2 regions of the Streptomyces sp. NBC_01217 genome follow, and region 1 is predicted to be linked to the other one. Evidence: predicted binding sites of a transcription regulator. Region 1 holds the regulator's gene; the other holds the start of a gene.

The links. The regulator HrcA, encoded in region 1, represses chaperone genes, less so after heat shock. The targets are predictions, from matches to a motif close to TTNGCACTCNGNNNNNCNGAGTGCNAA.
Region 2: the regulator HrcA is predicted to act here: its motif matches at 6,142-6,168, upstream of groL (chaperonin GroEL).

The regions. Positions count from the first base shown of each region.
Region 1 is NZ_CP108538.1:2,969,490-2,977,301, reverse strand. Features, by position in the region: gene OG507_RS13080 (SpoIIE family protein phosphatase) at 1-1,043, shown strand, start outside; gene hemW (radical SAM family heme chaperone HemW) at 1,138-2,379, shown strand; gene OG507_RS13070 (DUF3097 domain-containing protein) at 2,438-3,271, opposite strand; gene OG507_RS13065 (MBL fold metallo-hydrolase) at 3,297-4,019, opposite strand; gene hrcA (heat-inducible transcriptional repressor HrcA) at 4,216-5,232, shown strand; gene dnaJ (molecular chaperone DnaJ) at 5,233-6,369, shown strand; gene OG507_RS13050 (nitronate monooxygenase) at 6,548-7,624, shown strand; gene OG507_RS13045 (16S rRNA (uracil(1498)-N(3))-methyltransferase) at 7,621-7,812, shown strand, end outside.
Region 2 is NZ_CP108538.1:5,113,832-5,121,643, forward strand. Features, by position in the region: gene OG507_RS22865 (alpha,alpha-trehalose-phosphate synthase (UDP-forming)) at 1-870, opposite strand, end outside; gene OG507_RS22870 (glucosyl-3-phosphoglycerate synthase) at 924-1,901, opposite strand; SAM riboswitch class I at 2,055-2,182, shown strand; gene thrC (threonine synthase) at 2,201-3,532, shown strand; gene OG507_RS22880 (MoaD/ThiS family protein) at 3,563-3,841, shown strand; gene OG507_RS22885 (cold-shock protein) at 4,275-4,481, shown strand; gene OG507_RS22890 (IS30 family transposase) at 4,764-5,972, shown strand; gene groL (chaperonin GroEL) at 6,331-7,812, shown strand, end outside.

The sequences.
Region 1 (7,812 bases):
CCGAGCGGGTGGGTACGGGCCCCGTCTCCATGCCCTGGCCCGGTGGCGAGGAGGACGGCACGGAAGCGGAATCCGACGGGCGCACCGGGTCCGCCCTCGCCTACCGGATCACCTCGGGAGGCCGCACACTCGGCGCCGTACTCCTCGCCAGGGAGGGCACGGCACGCGTACCCGACGAAGTGACCGCCCTGATCGAGGACTTCGTACGCCGTGTCGGCCTGGCCGTCGGCGCCGCCCGCGCGTACACCCGGCAGGCCACCATCAGCCGCATCCTGCAGCGGGCACTGCTGCCCAGCAAGGTCGCCGACATACCCGGCGTCACCAGCTCGCTGGTGTACGAACCCAGCGACGACGGAGTCGTCGGCGGTGACTTCTACGACATCTTCCCGTGCCCCGGCGACCGCTGGTGCTTCGTCCTCGGCGATGTGCAGGGCAGCGGCCCCGAGGCGGCCGTCGTCACCGGTCTCGCCCGGCCCTGGCTGCGGCTGCTGGCCCGCGAGGGCTTCGGCGTAGGCGAGGTGCTGGACCGGCTCAACCGGCTGCTCCTCGACGACGCGATGGAGGCCGCCGAGGCGGCCGCGCTCATGGTGGCCGCGGCGGGCGGCCAGCAGACGGCGGACACCGGGCAGTCACGCTTCCTCTCCCTGCTGTACGGAGAACTGGTGCCGCTGCCCGGCGGCGGTGTTCGCTGCACCCTGGCCAGCGCCGGCCACCCGCTGCCGCTGCTGCTGCGGCCCGGCGGCGAGGTGCGCCCGGCCGCCGAGCCGCAGATGCTGCTCGGGATCTTCGACGACGTCGCGTACGAGAGCCAGAGCTTCGAGCTGGCGCCGGGCGACAGCCTGCTGTGCGTCACGGACGGGGTGACGGAGCGGCGCTCCGGGGCGCTGATGTTCGACGACGGGGACGGTCTGGCCATGGCGCTGGCCGACTGCACCGGTCTGTCGGCGGACGGGATCGCGGACCGGATCAAGCGGGCCGTGCACGAATTCGCCGAGCGGCCGCCGGATGACGATCTGGCGTTGCTGGTGTTGCAGGCCGGGTGAGGCGCCCTTCTGGAGGCGCCCTCCCAGGGGAGGACGGGGCGGGCGGTCTGCGTGATCATGGGCATGGCCCGGGGATCCGCGGCGGCGAGTCACAATGGGCGGTATGCCTTCCGTACTGCCCGATGGTGAACCCGTACCCGACGACGGGGCGCTGCCCCGCCATGCCCTGGAAGGCGCCGCCGACCGGCCGCTCGGCTTCTACCTGCATGTGCCCTACTGCGCGACCCGCTGCGGCTACTGCGACTTCAACACCTACACCGCCACCGAGCTGCGCGGCTCCGGCGGTGCGCTGGCCTCCAGGGACAACTACGCCGCCCATCTGATCGGCGAGGTCCGCCAGGCCCGGAAGGTCCTCGGCGATGATCCGCGTACGGTCCGTACGGTCTTCGTCGGCGGCGGTACGCCGACCCTGCTGGCCGCCGGGGATCTCGTACGGATGCTGGGGGCGATCCGCGAGGAGTTCGGGCTCGCGGACGATGCCGAGATCACCACCGAGGCCAATCCGGAGTCCGTCGGTCCGGCCTATCTGGCCGAGCTGCGGGAGGGTGGGTTCAACCGGATCTCGTTCGGGATGCAGAGCGCGCGGCAGCACGTACTGAAGATCCTGGACCGTACGCATACGCCGGGGCGGCCCGAGGCATGCGTCGCGGAGGCGAGGGCAGCGGGCTTCGAGCACGTCAATCTCGATCTGATCTACGGCACTCCCGGGGAGTCCGACGACGACTGGCGTGCCTCGCTGGACGCGGCGATCGGGGCGGGGCCGGACCATGTGTCGGCGTACGCGCTGATCGTCGAGGAGGGCACGCAGCTGGCGCGGCGGATCCGGCGCGGCGAGATCCCGATGACCGATGACGACGCCCACGCCGACCGGTATCTGATCGCGGACGAGGCGATGGCCGCTGCGGGCTTCTCCTGGTACGAGGTGTCGAACTGGGCCCGTACGCCCGAGGGCCGGTGCCTGCACAACGAGCTGTACTGGCGTGGCGCCGACTGGTGGGGCGCCGGGCCGGGGGCGCACAGCCACGTCGGCGGGGTGCGCTGGTGGAATGTGAAGCATCCGGGGGCGTACGCGCAGGCGCTGGCCGAGGGGCGGTCGCCGGGGGCCGGACGCGAGATCCTCTCCGCCGAGGACCGGCGGGTCGAGCGGATCCTGCTGGAGCTGCGGCTCGCGGACGGGTGCCCGTTGTCACTGCTGGAACCGGCGGGGCTGGCCGCCTCCCGGCGCGCTCTGGCGGACGGGCTGCTGGAGCCTGGTCCGTACGAGCAGGGGCGGGCGGTGCTTACCTTGCGGGGGCGCTTGTTGGCGGATGCGGTGGTGCGGGACCTGGTGGACTGAGGGGGCGGGGGCGCTGCCCCCGGACCCCCGCTCCTCAAACGCCAAAGGGGCTGAAAGGTCAGTCGGAAGGGCTGGATCCGGGCGCTGTCACGAAGTCGATCAGGTGTTCCATCGAACCCAGCAGCGACGGCTCCAGGTCGCGGTAGGAGTGGACCGTGGACAGGATGCGCTGCCAGGCCGCGCCCGTGTTCTCCGGCCAGGCCAGTGCGCGGCACACGCCCGTCTTCCAGTCCTGGCCGCGCGGGATCACCGGCCAGGCGGGGATGCCGACGGACGACGGCTTCACCGCCTCCCAGACGTCGATGTACGGGTGGCCCACCACCAGTACGTATCCGTCCGAGACCTGCTCGGCGATGCGGGACTCCTTGGAGCCGGGGACCAGGTGGTCGACCAGGACGCCCAGTCTGGCGTCCGGACCGGGGGAGAAGGCGCGCACGATGGCCGGGAGGTCGTCGATGCCCTCCAGGTACTCGACGACCACGCCCTCGATCCGCAGATCGTCACCCCAGACGCGCTCGACCAGCTCCGCGTCGTGGCGGCCCTCCACATAGATCCGGCCGGCCCGCGCCACCCGGGCGCGCGCCCCGGGTACCGCGACCGAGCCCGAGGCCGTGCGTGCGGGGCGCGTGGGAGCGGCCGCCGACGGGCGTACGAGCGTGACCACCCGGCCCTCCAGCAGGAATCCGCGCGGCTCCATCGGGAACACCCGGTGCTTGCCGAAGCGGTCCTCCAGGGTCACCGTCGGACCCTGGGCCGTCTTCTCGCAGCGGATCACCGCACCGCAGAAGCCGGTGGAGACCTCCTCCACGACCAGATCGGGCTCGGCGGGGACCTCGGGAACGGGGGCGGACTTCTTCCACGGCGGGGTCAGGTCCGGCTGGTAACTGCGCATCGGATGACGATAGGACGACCACACATCACGACACGCCGAAGAGGGCGGCCAGCCGGTCGCGCTGGTCCCGTACGAACGCCGCGTCCACCACCGCCCCGTGCCCCGGAACGTACACCGCGTCCTCGCCGCCCAGCGCCAGCAGCCGGTCCAGCGCGGCCGGCCAGCGGGACGGGACCGCGTCCCGGCCCGCCTGCGGTTCGCCGGACTCCTCGACCAGGTCGCCGCAGAGCACCACGGCGGGGGAGCCGGGGACGAGTACCGCCAGATCGTGGCCGCTGTGGGCGGGGCCCACATTCGCCAGCAGCACCTGACGGCCGCCGCCCAGATCGAGCGTCCACTCGCCGCGCACCTCGTGCTGCGGTGCCACCAGTGCGTCGGTGGCCTCGGTCGCCTCGTGTTCGGACACCCCGTGGCGGATCGCGGAGGCGCGCAGATCGTCGGCCCCGAGCTTCAGCAGCGCGGCCATGCCGACCGCTCCGTACACCTGGGCGCCGGAGAACGCGGCGGTGCCCAGCACATGGTCGAAGTGGGGGTGGCTGAGTGCGATATGCGTCACCCTCCGGCCGAGCAGGGCCTGTGCCTGGGTGCGTACTTCCGCGCCTTCGCGCAGTGTCGATCCGGTGTCGTGCAGCAGCACTCCATCCGCTCCGACCACCAGTGCGACCGTCGCATCCCAACCGGGAAGGCGCCGCCGGCCCACTCCGTGACCGAGTCGCTCCCAGCCGAACTCTTCCCAAGAGGCGTCCATACCGCGACGCTATCGGCAACGACCTGCGCAGTCTCGCGGTAGCGTGGCCGGTCGCTCTTGCTAGGCCCCCACTCGACCGCCGTACACTGGCCGGGGGGTTGCTGGCACTCGTACGGACAGAGTGCCAGGCGGATTCCTGGGAATGAAGCAGGAACGGCCCGAGAACCACCGAGGAACACAGCTGGAGGTGTGCGCGATGCTCAGCGAACGCAGACTCGAAGTGCTGCGCGCCATCGTCCAGGACTACGTCGGCACCGAGGAGCCCGTGGGTTCCAAGGCGCTCACCGAGCGGCACAAGCTGGGGGTCTCCCCGGCCACCGTCCGCAACGACATGGCGGTGCTGGAGGACGAGGGCTTCATCGCCCAGCCGCACACCAGCGCGGGCCGCATCCCGACGGACAAGGGCTACCGGCTCTTCGTCGACAAGCTCGCGGGCGTCAAGCCCCTCTCGTCGCCGGAGCGCCGTGCCATTCACAATTTCCTCGACGGCGCGGTCGACCTCGACGATGTCGTGGGCCGCACCGTACGGCTGCTCGCGCAGCTGACCCGGCAGGTCGCCATCGTGCAGTACCCCTCGCTGACCCGGTCGACGGTCCGGCATGTGGAACTGCTGTCGCTGGCGGCGGCCCGGCTGATGCTCGTGCTGATCACGGACACCGGCCGGGTCGAACAGCGCATGATCGACTGCCCCGCCCCGTTCGGTGAGAGTTCTCTCGCCGATCTGCGGGCCCGGCTCAACAGCCGGGTCGTGGGACGCCGTTTCGCGGACGTTCCGCAACTGGTGCAGGATCTGCCGGAATCCTTCGAGAGCGAGGACCGGGGAACCGTGTCCACCGTGCTCTCCACCCTGCTCGAAACCCTCGTCGAGGAGACGGAGGAGCGGCTGTTGATCGGCGGCACCTCCAACCTCACCCGCTTCGGGCACGACTTCCCTGTGATGATCCGGCCGGTGCTGGAGGCATTGGAGGAGCAGGTCGTGCTGCTGAAGCTGCTCGGCGAGGCCAAGGACTCGGGCATGACCGTACGTATCGGGCACGAGAACGCCTACGAGGGGCTCAACTCCACGTCCGTCGTCGCGGTCGGCTACGGTTCGGGCGACGAGGCAGTCGCCAAACTCGGCGTGGTCGGACCGACCCGCATGGACTACCCCGGAACGATGGGAGCGGTACGCGCAGTGGCACGTTACGTCGGACAGATCCTGGCGGAGTCGTAAGTGGCCACGGACTACTACGCCGTACTCGGCGTGCGCCGCGACGCATCTCAGGACGAGATCAAGAAGGCCTTCCGGAGGCTCGCCCGCGAGCTGCATCCGGATGTGAACCCCGATCCGAAGACCCAGGAGCGGTTCAAGGAGATCAACGCCGCCTACGAGGTGCTGTCGGACCCGCAGAAGAAGCAGGTCTACGACCTCGGCGGCGACCCGCTGTCCGCCTCCGGCGGCGGTGGCGCGGGCGGATTCGGACAGGGCGGCTTCGGCAACTTCTCCGACATCATGGACGCGTTCTTCGGTACGTCGTCGCAGCGCGGACCCCGTTCGCGCACCCGGCGCGGCCAGGACGCGATGATCCGTCTGGAGATCGATCTCTCCGAGGCCGCGTTCGGCACCACCAAGGACATCCAGGTCGACACGGCCGTCGTCTGTGCGACCTGCAACGGCGAGGGCGCCGCACCCGGCACCTCCGCCCAGACCTGTGACATGTGCCGCGGCCGCGGCGAGGTCTCCCAGGTCACCCGGTCCTTCCTCGGCCAGGTCATGACCTCGCGGCCCTGCCCGCAGTGCCAGGGCTTCGGTACGGTCGTGCCGACCCCGTGTCCGGAGTGCGCCGGTGACGGCCGCATCCGGTCGCGGCGCACGCTCACCGTGAAGATCCCCGCCGGTGTCGACAACGGCACCCGCATCCAGCTCGCGGGCGAGGGCGAGGTCGGCCCCGGCGGCGGCCCGGCCGGCGATCTGTACGTGGAGATCCACGAGCTGTCGCACGCGGTGTTCCAGCGCCGGGGCGACGACCTGCACTGCACGGTCACCATCCCCATGACGGCGGGCGCGCTCGGCACGAAGGTGCCGCTGGAGACGCTCGACGGCCTGGAGGAGGTCGACATCCGGCCCGGCACCCAGTCCGGCCAGTCCGTCCCGCTGCACGGACGCGGCATCACGCATCTGCGGGGCGGCGGGCGCGGCGACCTGATCGTGCACGTCGAGGTGATGACCCCGACGAAGCTGGACCCGGAGCAGGAGCGACTGCTGCGGGAGCTGTCGAAGATGCGTGGCGAGGAGCGGCCCACCGGGCAGTTCCAGCCCGGGCAGCAGGGGCTGTTCTCCCGTCTGAAGGACGCCTTCAACGGCCGCTGACGGCCCCGGCACCCTGCTCACTTCCGCCGGACGGGCTCGCCTGCCGAGCCCGTCCGGGGTGTGAGGGCGGACCGGCCCGCCCGGTGTTTGCGGGCAAAGCGGACCGCCCGGTGTTTGCGGGCAAAGCGGACCGCAGGCCGCGCACGCCATGGCGCACGGGACGTGGCACGATGCGGTCATGTCATCCGTGTTGACCGATCTCTGCCGGTATCCGATCGTGCAGGCCCCGATGGCCGGTGGAACATCCTGTCCGCAGCTCGTCTCGGCCGTCGCCGAAGCGGGCGGGCTGGGCTTTCTCGCCGCCGGGTACAAGACGGCGGACGGCATGTACAACGAGATCAAACAGCTGCGCGGGCTGACCGGTCAGCCCTTCGGCGTAAATCTCTTCATGCCGCAACCGGGTCTCGCCGACCCGAGCGCCGTCGAGGTGTACCGGCATCAGCTCGCCGGTGAGGCGGCCTGGTACGAGACCCCGCTCGACGACCCGGACTCCAGCGGCGGCGACGACGGCTACGAGGCCAAGCTCGCCATCCTCCTGGACGACCCGGTCCCAGCCGTCTCGTTCACCTTCGGCTGCCCGACCCGCGAGACTCTCGACGCGTTCGCCGGCGTCGGCACGTACACCGTCGTGACGGTCACCACGCCCGAGGAGGCCCAGGCCGCCCAGTGGGCGGGTGCCGACGCGGTCTGTGTCCAGGGCATAGAGGCGGGCGGCCACCAGTCCACCCACCGCGACGACCCGCAGACCGACGGCACCGGGATCGGGCTGCTCTCCCTGGTGTCCCAGGTCCGCGAGACCGTGCAGGTGCCGCTCATCGCCGCGGGCGGGCTGATGCGCGGATCCCAGATCGCCGCGGTGCTCGCCGCGGGCGCGGAGGCGGCGCAGCTCGGCACGGCATTCCTAGTCTGTCCCGAGTCCGGGGCGCATCTGCTGCACAAGCAGGCGCTGACCAATCCGCTGTTCGTACGGACCGCCCTGACCCGGGCGTTCTCCGGCCGCCCGGCCCGCGGTCTGGTCAACCGCTTCATGCGTGAGCACGGCCCGTACGCCCCCGCCGCGTACCCGCAGGTCCACTATCTGACCGCCGGGCTGCGCCGGGCGGCGGCCAGGGCCGGGGACGCGCAGGGCATGGCACTGTGGGCGGGGCAGGGGCACCGGATGGCACGCGAGCTGCCCGCCGGCCGGCTGATCGAGCTGCTCGCCGAAGAACTGGACGCCGCGCGCGCGGCAGTGAGCACAGGGAGTACGCAGTGACCGCACCGGTCTTCGTCGTCGAACAGGTCCCCGAGGGGCCCGAGTTCGTCCTGGAAGGACCCGAGGGACGGCACGCCGTATCGGTGAAGCGGCTGCACGCCGGTGAGGACGTCGTGCTGACGGACGGCCTCGGCCGCTGGACGGAAGGCGTCGTCAGGGCCGCCGAGGGCAAGGACCGGCTCGTCGTC
Region 2 (7,812 bases), 2.1 Mb from region 1:
CACGATGTTCTTGGACAGCTCCGTCCGGTCCACCCGCACGATTGTCCTCCGCCCGGGTCCGATCTGCTCCCGCAGCGCCGCCATCCGCTCGTCGACATCCGCCTCGTGCGCCCGTCCGCGCAGGAAGCCCTCGTCCGCGCCGAGCCCGTGCACCCCGACCCTGGTCCGGCCGGTGCCGCCCAGGATCTCCGTACAGCAGCCGACGAAGGCGTCCGCCCAGCGCCGGGTCAGGAAGGCCGCCCGGTCGGCGCCCAGGATGCCGCGCAGCAGCTGCTCGGCGATGTCGTCGGGGAGCAGGCGGAAGTAGTCCACGGGCGCCCACGGGGTGTGCGAGAAGTGGCCGATCCGCAGGTCGGGGCGGAGCTCGCGGAGCATGCCGGGCACCAGCGCCAGGTGGTAGTCCTGCACCAGCACCGCCGCGCCCCGCCCCGCCTCCTCGGCGAGCGCCTCGGCGAAGGCCCGGTTGTACGTCTCGAACGATGCCCACTGCCGTCGGAACTCCGCGTCGAAGACCGGCTCCAGCGGGGTCTGGTACAGCATGTGGTGGACGAACCAGAGCACCGAATTCGCGATGCCGTTGTACGCGTCGGCGTGCACGGCCGCGTCGATGTCGAGCATCCGTACACCCTGCTCACCGACCCCGCGCCGCACCGCCTCCCGGTCCCCGTCGCCGAGCGCGGCGCACACCCACAGCTTGTCCTTGACGGCGCTCAGCCCGGAGACGAGGCCGCCGCCGCCCCGCTTCGTGTCGAGCGTTCCGTCCGTGGCGAGGGTGTACGACACGGGGCCGCGGTTGGACGCGACGAGAACCTGGGCGTCGGACTCGACAGGGGACGGGGCATCGGACTGGGCTTCGTGCTCGGAGACCATGTTGCGGAATCTAGCCAGATCACGAACCGCCCAAACGTGCGAGTCAGGCCACGTCAAGCCGCGCGGCGCGAAACGTACTCCTCGATCTCGCGCATCGGGGGCCGCTCCTCGGTGTCCACCGCATGGGTGCGCGGGACGAAGCCGTCCTCGCCGCGTTCGAACTGGGTGAGCGAAGGCCGTACCAAATGCCCGCGGGACAAGCGGAGTTGAGCGGTCCGGTAGATCGCCGCCGCCATCCGGCCGAGCGCCTGTTCGTCCTGGTGGCGGTGCTTGCGCACCCCGACGTCGACCTGGGCCAGCGCGTCCAGACCCACCGTGTGCAGCGCGTCGACCAGGAGGCCCAGCTCCACCCCGTAACCGACGGGGAAGGGCAGCCGCTCCAGCAGCGAGCGGCGCACCGCGTACTCCCCGCCCAGCGGCTGGACGAAACCGGCCAGCTGCGGCCAGTGCAGATTGAGCAGCGGACGGGCCACCAGCTCGGTGACACGACCGCCCTGGCCTGCGGTCCTGCCGGAGGCGAGCCCATCGGGATCAGTGCCCAGCGGCCGGTCGTACATCGCCTTCACGAACTGCACGTCCGGGTCGGTCAGCAGCGGCCCGACGATGCCGGAGACGAAGTCCGCCGAGAAGTCCTTCAGATCGGCGTCGATGAAACAGACGATGTCACCTCCGGTCACCAGGAGCGAGCGCCACAACACCTCGCCCTTGCCGGGTACGGCGGGTATCCGGGGGAGTATCGCGTCCCGGTGCACCACCCGGGCGCCGGCCTCCCGGGCCACGCGTGCGGTGGCGTCGGTGGAACCGGAATCGATCACCACGAGTTCATCGACCAGCCGGACCTTCTCCATCAGCTCGCGCCGGATCGTCGCGACGATCTCGCCGACCGTCGCCTCCTCGTTCAGCGCGGGCAGTACGACGCTCACGCTCCCGCGCCGCCGGTCCCTGGCCTTGGCGGCCAGGAGGCGGTCCAGCGGGCGGTCGGCCGCCGACCAGGAACGCCTGGTCAGCCAGCGCTCGACCTCTTCCAGCACGGTCGATACTCCCTGTATGTGATCCATCTCGCGGTTCGGACGACTATCTCAACTGTCCGGTGCTTCGGTTACAGTCTTGAACAACGCGGATGGCCGTCGCATGTCGGGGTCAGTCCGCCAATAAATGCCTGGATCGATGATCCAGTGCCACAGCGCTCATCCAGAGGGACTGAGGGAACGGCCCGTTGAAGTCCCGGCAACCCTCCCGCCGACCGCGAGGTCACGGTGGGGAAGGTGCCAATTCCGTCTTGTGGCGAAATGCGCCGCAAGGAAGATGAGGAGAAAGGGCCTCCGCCATCATGGCTGTCCAGACCGTCGCAGCGAACGCGGCTGCTTCCGCCGATGCCGAATCCGCCGCAGACGCCACTGCCGAAACCGTCGACCTCGGTGCCGCCGCGGCGCTTTCCTGCCGCGAGTGCGGCGAGCGTTTCGAGCTCGGCCCCATTTTCGCCTGCGCGTCATGTTTCGGGCCGCTCGAAGTGGCGTACGACCTGCCGAGCGGCTCCCCCGAAGAGCTGAAGAAGCGCATCGAGGCCGGGCCCGACAACATCTGGCGTTACGCGCCGCTGCTGCCGGTCCCCGCCGATGTCGCGGACAAGCCCAACATCAACCCCGGCTTCACCAAGCTGGTCAAGGCCGACAACCTCGCCCGCGAACTGGGCGTCACCGGCGGCCTGTACGTCAAGGACGACTCCGGCAACCCGACGCACTCCTTCAAGGACCGCGTCGTCGCCATCGCCGTCGAGGCCGCCCGCGCCTTCGGTTTCACCACCCTCTCCTGCTCCTCCACCGGCAACCTCGCCGGTGCGGTGGGCGCAGCCGCCGCCCGCGCCGGCTTCCGCTCCTGCGTGTTCATCCCGCACGACCTGGAGCAGGGCAAGGTCGTCATGGCCGCGGTGTACGGCGGTGAGCTGGTCGGCATCGAGGGCAACTACGACGACGTCAACCGCTTCTGCTCGGAGCTCATCGGCGACCCGCTCGGCGAGGGCTGGGGCTTCGTCAACGTCAACCTGCGCCCGTACTACGGCGAGGGCTCCAAGACCCTGGCGTACGAGATCTGCGAGCAGCTCGGCTGGCGGCTGCCCGACCAGATCGTCATCCCGATCGCATCCGGCTCGCAGCTCACGAAGATCGACAAGGGCCTCCAGGAGCTGATCAAGCTCGGTCTCGTCGAGGACAGGCCGTACAAGATCTTCGGTGCCCAGGCCGAGGGCTGCTCCCCGGTCTCCACCGCCTTCAAGGCCGGTCACGACGTCGTACGCCCCCAGAAGCCGAACACCATCGCCAAGTCCCTGGCGATCGGCAACCCGGCCGACGGCCCGTACGTCCTGGACATCGCCCGCCGCACCGGCGGCGCCGTCGAGGACGTCGACGACGAGCAGGTCGTCGACGCGATCAAGCTGCTGGCGCGCACCGAGGGCATCTTCGCCGAGACGGCGGGCGGGGTGACGGTCGGCGTGACGAAGAAGCTGATCGAGGCCGGTCTGCTCGACCCGACGCTGACCACCGTCGTCCTCAACACCGGCGACGGCCTCAAGACCCTGGACGCGGTGGCCGCCACCTCGCAGGCGACCGCGACGATCCGTCCGAGCCTGGACGCGTTCCGCGCCGCCGGCCTCGCCACCAGCTGACCACCCGAGACTTCAGGAAGGGCACCCACCATGAGCGTCAAGGTCCGCATCCCCACCATCCTCCGCACCTACACGGGCGGCCAGGCCGAGGTCCCGGCCGAGGGCTCGACCCTCTCCCAGGTCATCGAGTCCCTGGAGCGGAACCACCCGGGCATCGCCGCCCGCGTCCTGGACGACCAGGGCAAGCTGCGCCGCTTCGTGAACGTGTACGTCAACGACGACGACGTGCGCTTCGAGGGCGGGCTGGAGACGGCCACGCCGGACGGCGCCGGCATCTCGATCATCCCGGCCGTCGCGGGCGGCTGCTGACCCCGCGGCCGATCGGCGGCCGACTTCACAGCGTCACCGGAATTGCCCCCTCTGCGAGAGAAGCGGAGGGGGCAATTCTGCATGGTTGAGCGCGGTAGAGTGAGGGAAGTCCCCCCAGCTGCCCGTGCTGCCCGCATATGAGAATGCGCCCGGCCGCGACAAGAAGCAGCCAAAGTGTTCCATCACCTTGCGCCATAAGTCGCCTTTGCCCGGCCCGACTTGCCCAGGAACCTCATGAATTCCTCATATTCGGGCGTTCGGTGCTTCCCAGAATTCTCGTCCGATTGACCTGTTGCAGAGGGCAGTTGGGCAGATACATTCGGCCGCGGTCGACGCGTTCCGGCGCACGCACCCTCTCCTGTCGGGGGGTGAGTTCTGACCCGGGTCCGCGAAGTGCGGTCCTGTGCAAGGGCCAGTAATAGGGGAGTTAGGCATGGCTCAGGGCACCGTCAAGTGGTTCAACGCGGAGAAGGGGTACGGCTTCATCGCGGTCGACGGTGGTGCGGATGTTTTCGTCCACTACAGCGCGATCCAGATGGACGGGTACCGCACCCTCGAAGAGGGTCAGCGAGTTGAATTCGAGATCTCGCAGGGCCAGAAGGGGCCGCAGGCGGACATGGTCAAGCTCGCCGTCGGCTGAGCTCGACGCGGTCGGCCAACGACACTACTCACGCACGGAGGGCCTGTACCCCAGGGCGGGTTCTAGCGATCCCCGCAACACCCTGGTCTTCAGGGAGTTGCGGGGATCGTGGATTTTGAGGGCTTGAAGGTGAGGTTCTTCGAGGCGCTGGACCGGGAGAACGGCAGTGTCGCGGGGGCTGCTCGGGTGGTCGGGGTGAGCCGTCACACGGCGGCCGGGTGGGCGCGGAAAGCCGGCGTGCGTGGGCGTGGGAAGCCGGGCGCGGCCGGGCATCCGGGGCGAGTGGAGTACGACAGGCTTCGCGCGTCCGGGGTCCGGCAGCGGGAGGCCGCGGCACTGGTCGGGGTCCATGAACGCACTGCGCGGGACTGGGACCGTGGTATCAGGAAGAGCAACGGCGCGCGCCTGCACCCGGACGGGCGCCGGATCGATTACAAGACCGGTGTGACAACCACCAGTGCCGCATCGCGGGAGCCGTCCGTTGCGGCGGTCGAGGCCGAGCTGCACCACCGGTTCCTGACGGTGGCGGAGCGGGAGTTGATCGCTGACTTGCGTCGTGAGGGTCAATCGCTGCGGGCGATCGGGCGAGCGCTGAGCCGACCGGCCTCCACGGTCAAGCGGGAGATCGACGCCCATTCGGTCGAGGGCGTCTATCAGCCGCACCGGGCACAGCGGGCGTGGGCGAAGAGCCGTCCGAGGCCCAAGGCGTCCAAGCTCGCTACGGACGGTCCGCTGCGTGATTACGTCGCCCACAAGCTGCAGCAGCAGTGGTCACCTGAGCAGATCTGTCACGCTCTGGTCACCGAGTTCCCCGACGACGAGAGCATGCGCGTGAGTCCGGAGACGATCTACCAGGCGATCTACGTGCAGGCCCGTGGCGGACTGCGCCGTGAAGTCGCGGCAGCGCTGCGCACCGGGCGCACCCGCCGCAAGCCGCACCGCAGCCCGGACCAGCGAACGCGCCGGTTCGTCGACGAGATGGTGATGATCTCCGAGCGGCCGCCCGAGGTCGCAGACCGGGCGGTTCCCGGCCACTGGGAAGGCGACCTGATCGTCGGCACCCGCAACGAGAGCGCGATCGTCACCCTGGTCGAGCGCTCCACCCGCTATGTCATGCTCGGCCACCTGCCCGGCGGGCACACCGCCGAGGAAGTCCGTGACGTGCTGGTGCCCCTGATCCAGACCCTTCCCGAGCACCTGCGCGGCTCGCTGACCTGGGACCAGGGCTGCGAGATGGCCGCGCACAAGCAGTTCACCGTGTCCACCGGTGTTCCGGTCTACTTCTGCGACCCGCACTCACCCTGGCAGCGCGGATCGAACGAGAACACCAACGGCCTGCTACGGCAGTACTTCCCCAAGGGCACCGACCTGTCCGTGCACAGCCCCGAAGACCTCGAACACGTCGCTCAGCAACTCAACGGCCGCCCACGCAAAACGCTCGGCTGGAAAACTCCAGCCGAGCGTCTGCGTGATCTACTGACGACCACGTAAGCCATCAGGTGTTGCGAGGACCCCGAGAATCTGCCCAGGGGTACGGGCCCTCCGCGCGTCCGAGTCCGGGCCCGCCCGCGAGCGGTTCTCGTTGTCCACACCCCGAGGCCGACGCTTGCGCCCTCCCGTCACCCGACCGCCGCCCCTCATCGAGCCTTCTTCGAAGGCGCTTGCACTCTCGGGGGTCGAGTGCTAATCATTGGCGTTAGCACTCTCCAGGTGAGAGTGACAGAACTTGGACCGGGCCGGTGAGGCCCGCAGGTCCGGTGGGGCAAGGAACCGCCGGGCACGCAGGCCGTCCGTCGCGGGCGCCACTCGGTCCGGAGCAATCCACCCCTGTCCGGGAGGACCACTTCACATGGCCAAGATCATCGCGTTCGACGAGGAGGCCCGGCGCGGTCTCGAGCGCGGCATGAACCAGCTCGCTGACGCCGTCAAGGTCACCCTTGGCCCCAAGGGTCGCAACGTCGTCCTTGAGAAGAAGTGGGGCGCCCCCACGATCACCAACGATGGTGTGTCCATCGCCAAGGAGATCGAGCTGGAGGACCCGTACGAGAAGATCGGTGCGGAGCTGGTCAAGGAGGTCGCCAAGAAGACGGACGACGTCGCCGGCGACGGTACGACCACCGCCACCGTTCTCGCCCAGGCTCTCGTCCGCGAGGGCCTTCGCAACGTCGCCGCGGGCGCCAACCCGATGGCTCTCAAGCGGGGCATCGAGAAGGCCGTCGAGGCCGTCTCCGCCGCCCTCCTGGAGCAGGCCAAGGACGTGGAGACCAAGGAGCAGATCGCTTCGACCGCCTCCATCTCCGCCGCCGACACCCAGATCGGCGAGCTCATCGCCGAGGCCATGGACAAGGTCGGCAAGGAAGGCGTCATCACCGTCGAGGAGTCCCAGACCTTCGGTCTGGAGCTGGAGCTCACCGAGGGTATGCGCTTCGACAAGGGCTACATCTCGGCGTACTTCGCCACCGACATGGAGCGCATGGAGTCGTCCCTCGACGACCCGTACATCCTGATCGTCAACTCCAAGGTCAGCAACGTGAAGGACCTCCTTCCGCTGCTGGAGAAGGTCATGCAGTCCGGCAAGCCGCTGCTGATCATCGCCGAGGACGTCGAGGGCGAGGCCCTGTCGACCCTGGTCGTCAACAAGATCCGTGGCACCTTCAAGTCCGTCGCCGTCAAGGCCCCGGGCTTCGGTGACCGCCGCAAGGCCATGCTCGGCGACATCGCCATCCTCACCGGTGGCACCGTCATCTCCGAGGAGGTCGGCCTCAAGCTGGAGAACGCCGGTCTCGACCTGCTCGGCCGCGCCCGCAAGGTCGTCATCACCAAGGACGAGACCACGATCGTCGACGGTGCCGGTGACAGCGACCAGGTCCAGGGTCGCGTCAACCAGATCCGTGCCGAGATCGAGAACTCCGACTCGGACTACGACCGCGAGAAGCTCCAGGAGCGCCTCGCGAAGCTGGCCGGCGGCGTGGCCGTCATCAAGGCCGGTGCCGCGACCGAGGTCGAGCTCAAGGAGCGCAAGCACCGCATCGAGGACGCGGTGCGCAACGCCAAGGCCGCCGTCGAGGAGGGCATCGTCGCCGGTGGTGGCGTGGCTCTGCTCCAGGCCTCGGCCGTCTTCGAGAAGCTGGAGCTCTCGGGTGACGAGGCGACCGGCGCCAACGCCGTCAAGCTGGCGCTGGAGGCCCCGCTGAAGCAGATCGCCGTCAACGGTGGTCTTGAGGGCGGCGTCGTCGTCGAGAAGGTGCGCAACCTGCCGATCGGTCACGGTCTGAACGCCGCGACCGGCGAGTACGTCGACATGATCACCGAGGGCATTCTCGACCCGGCG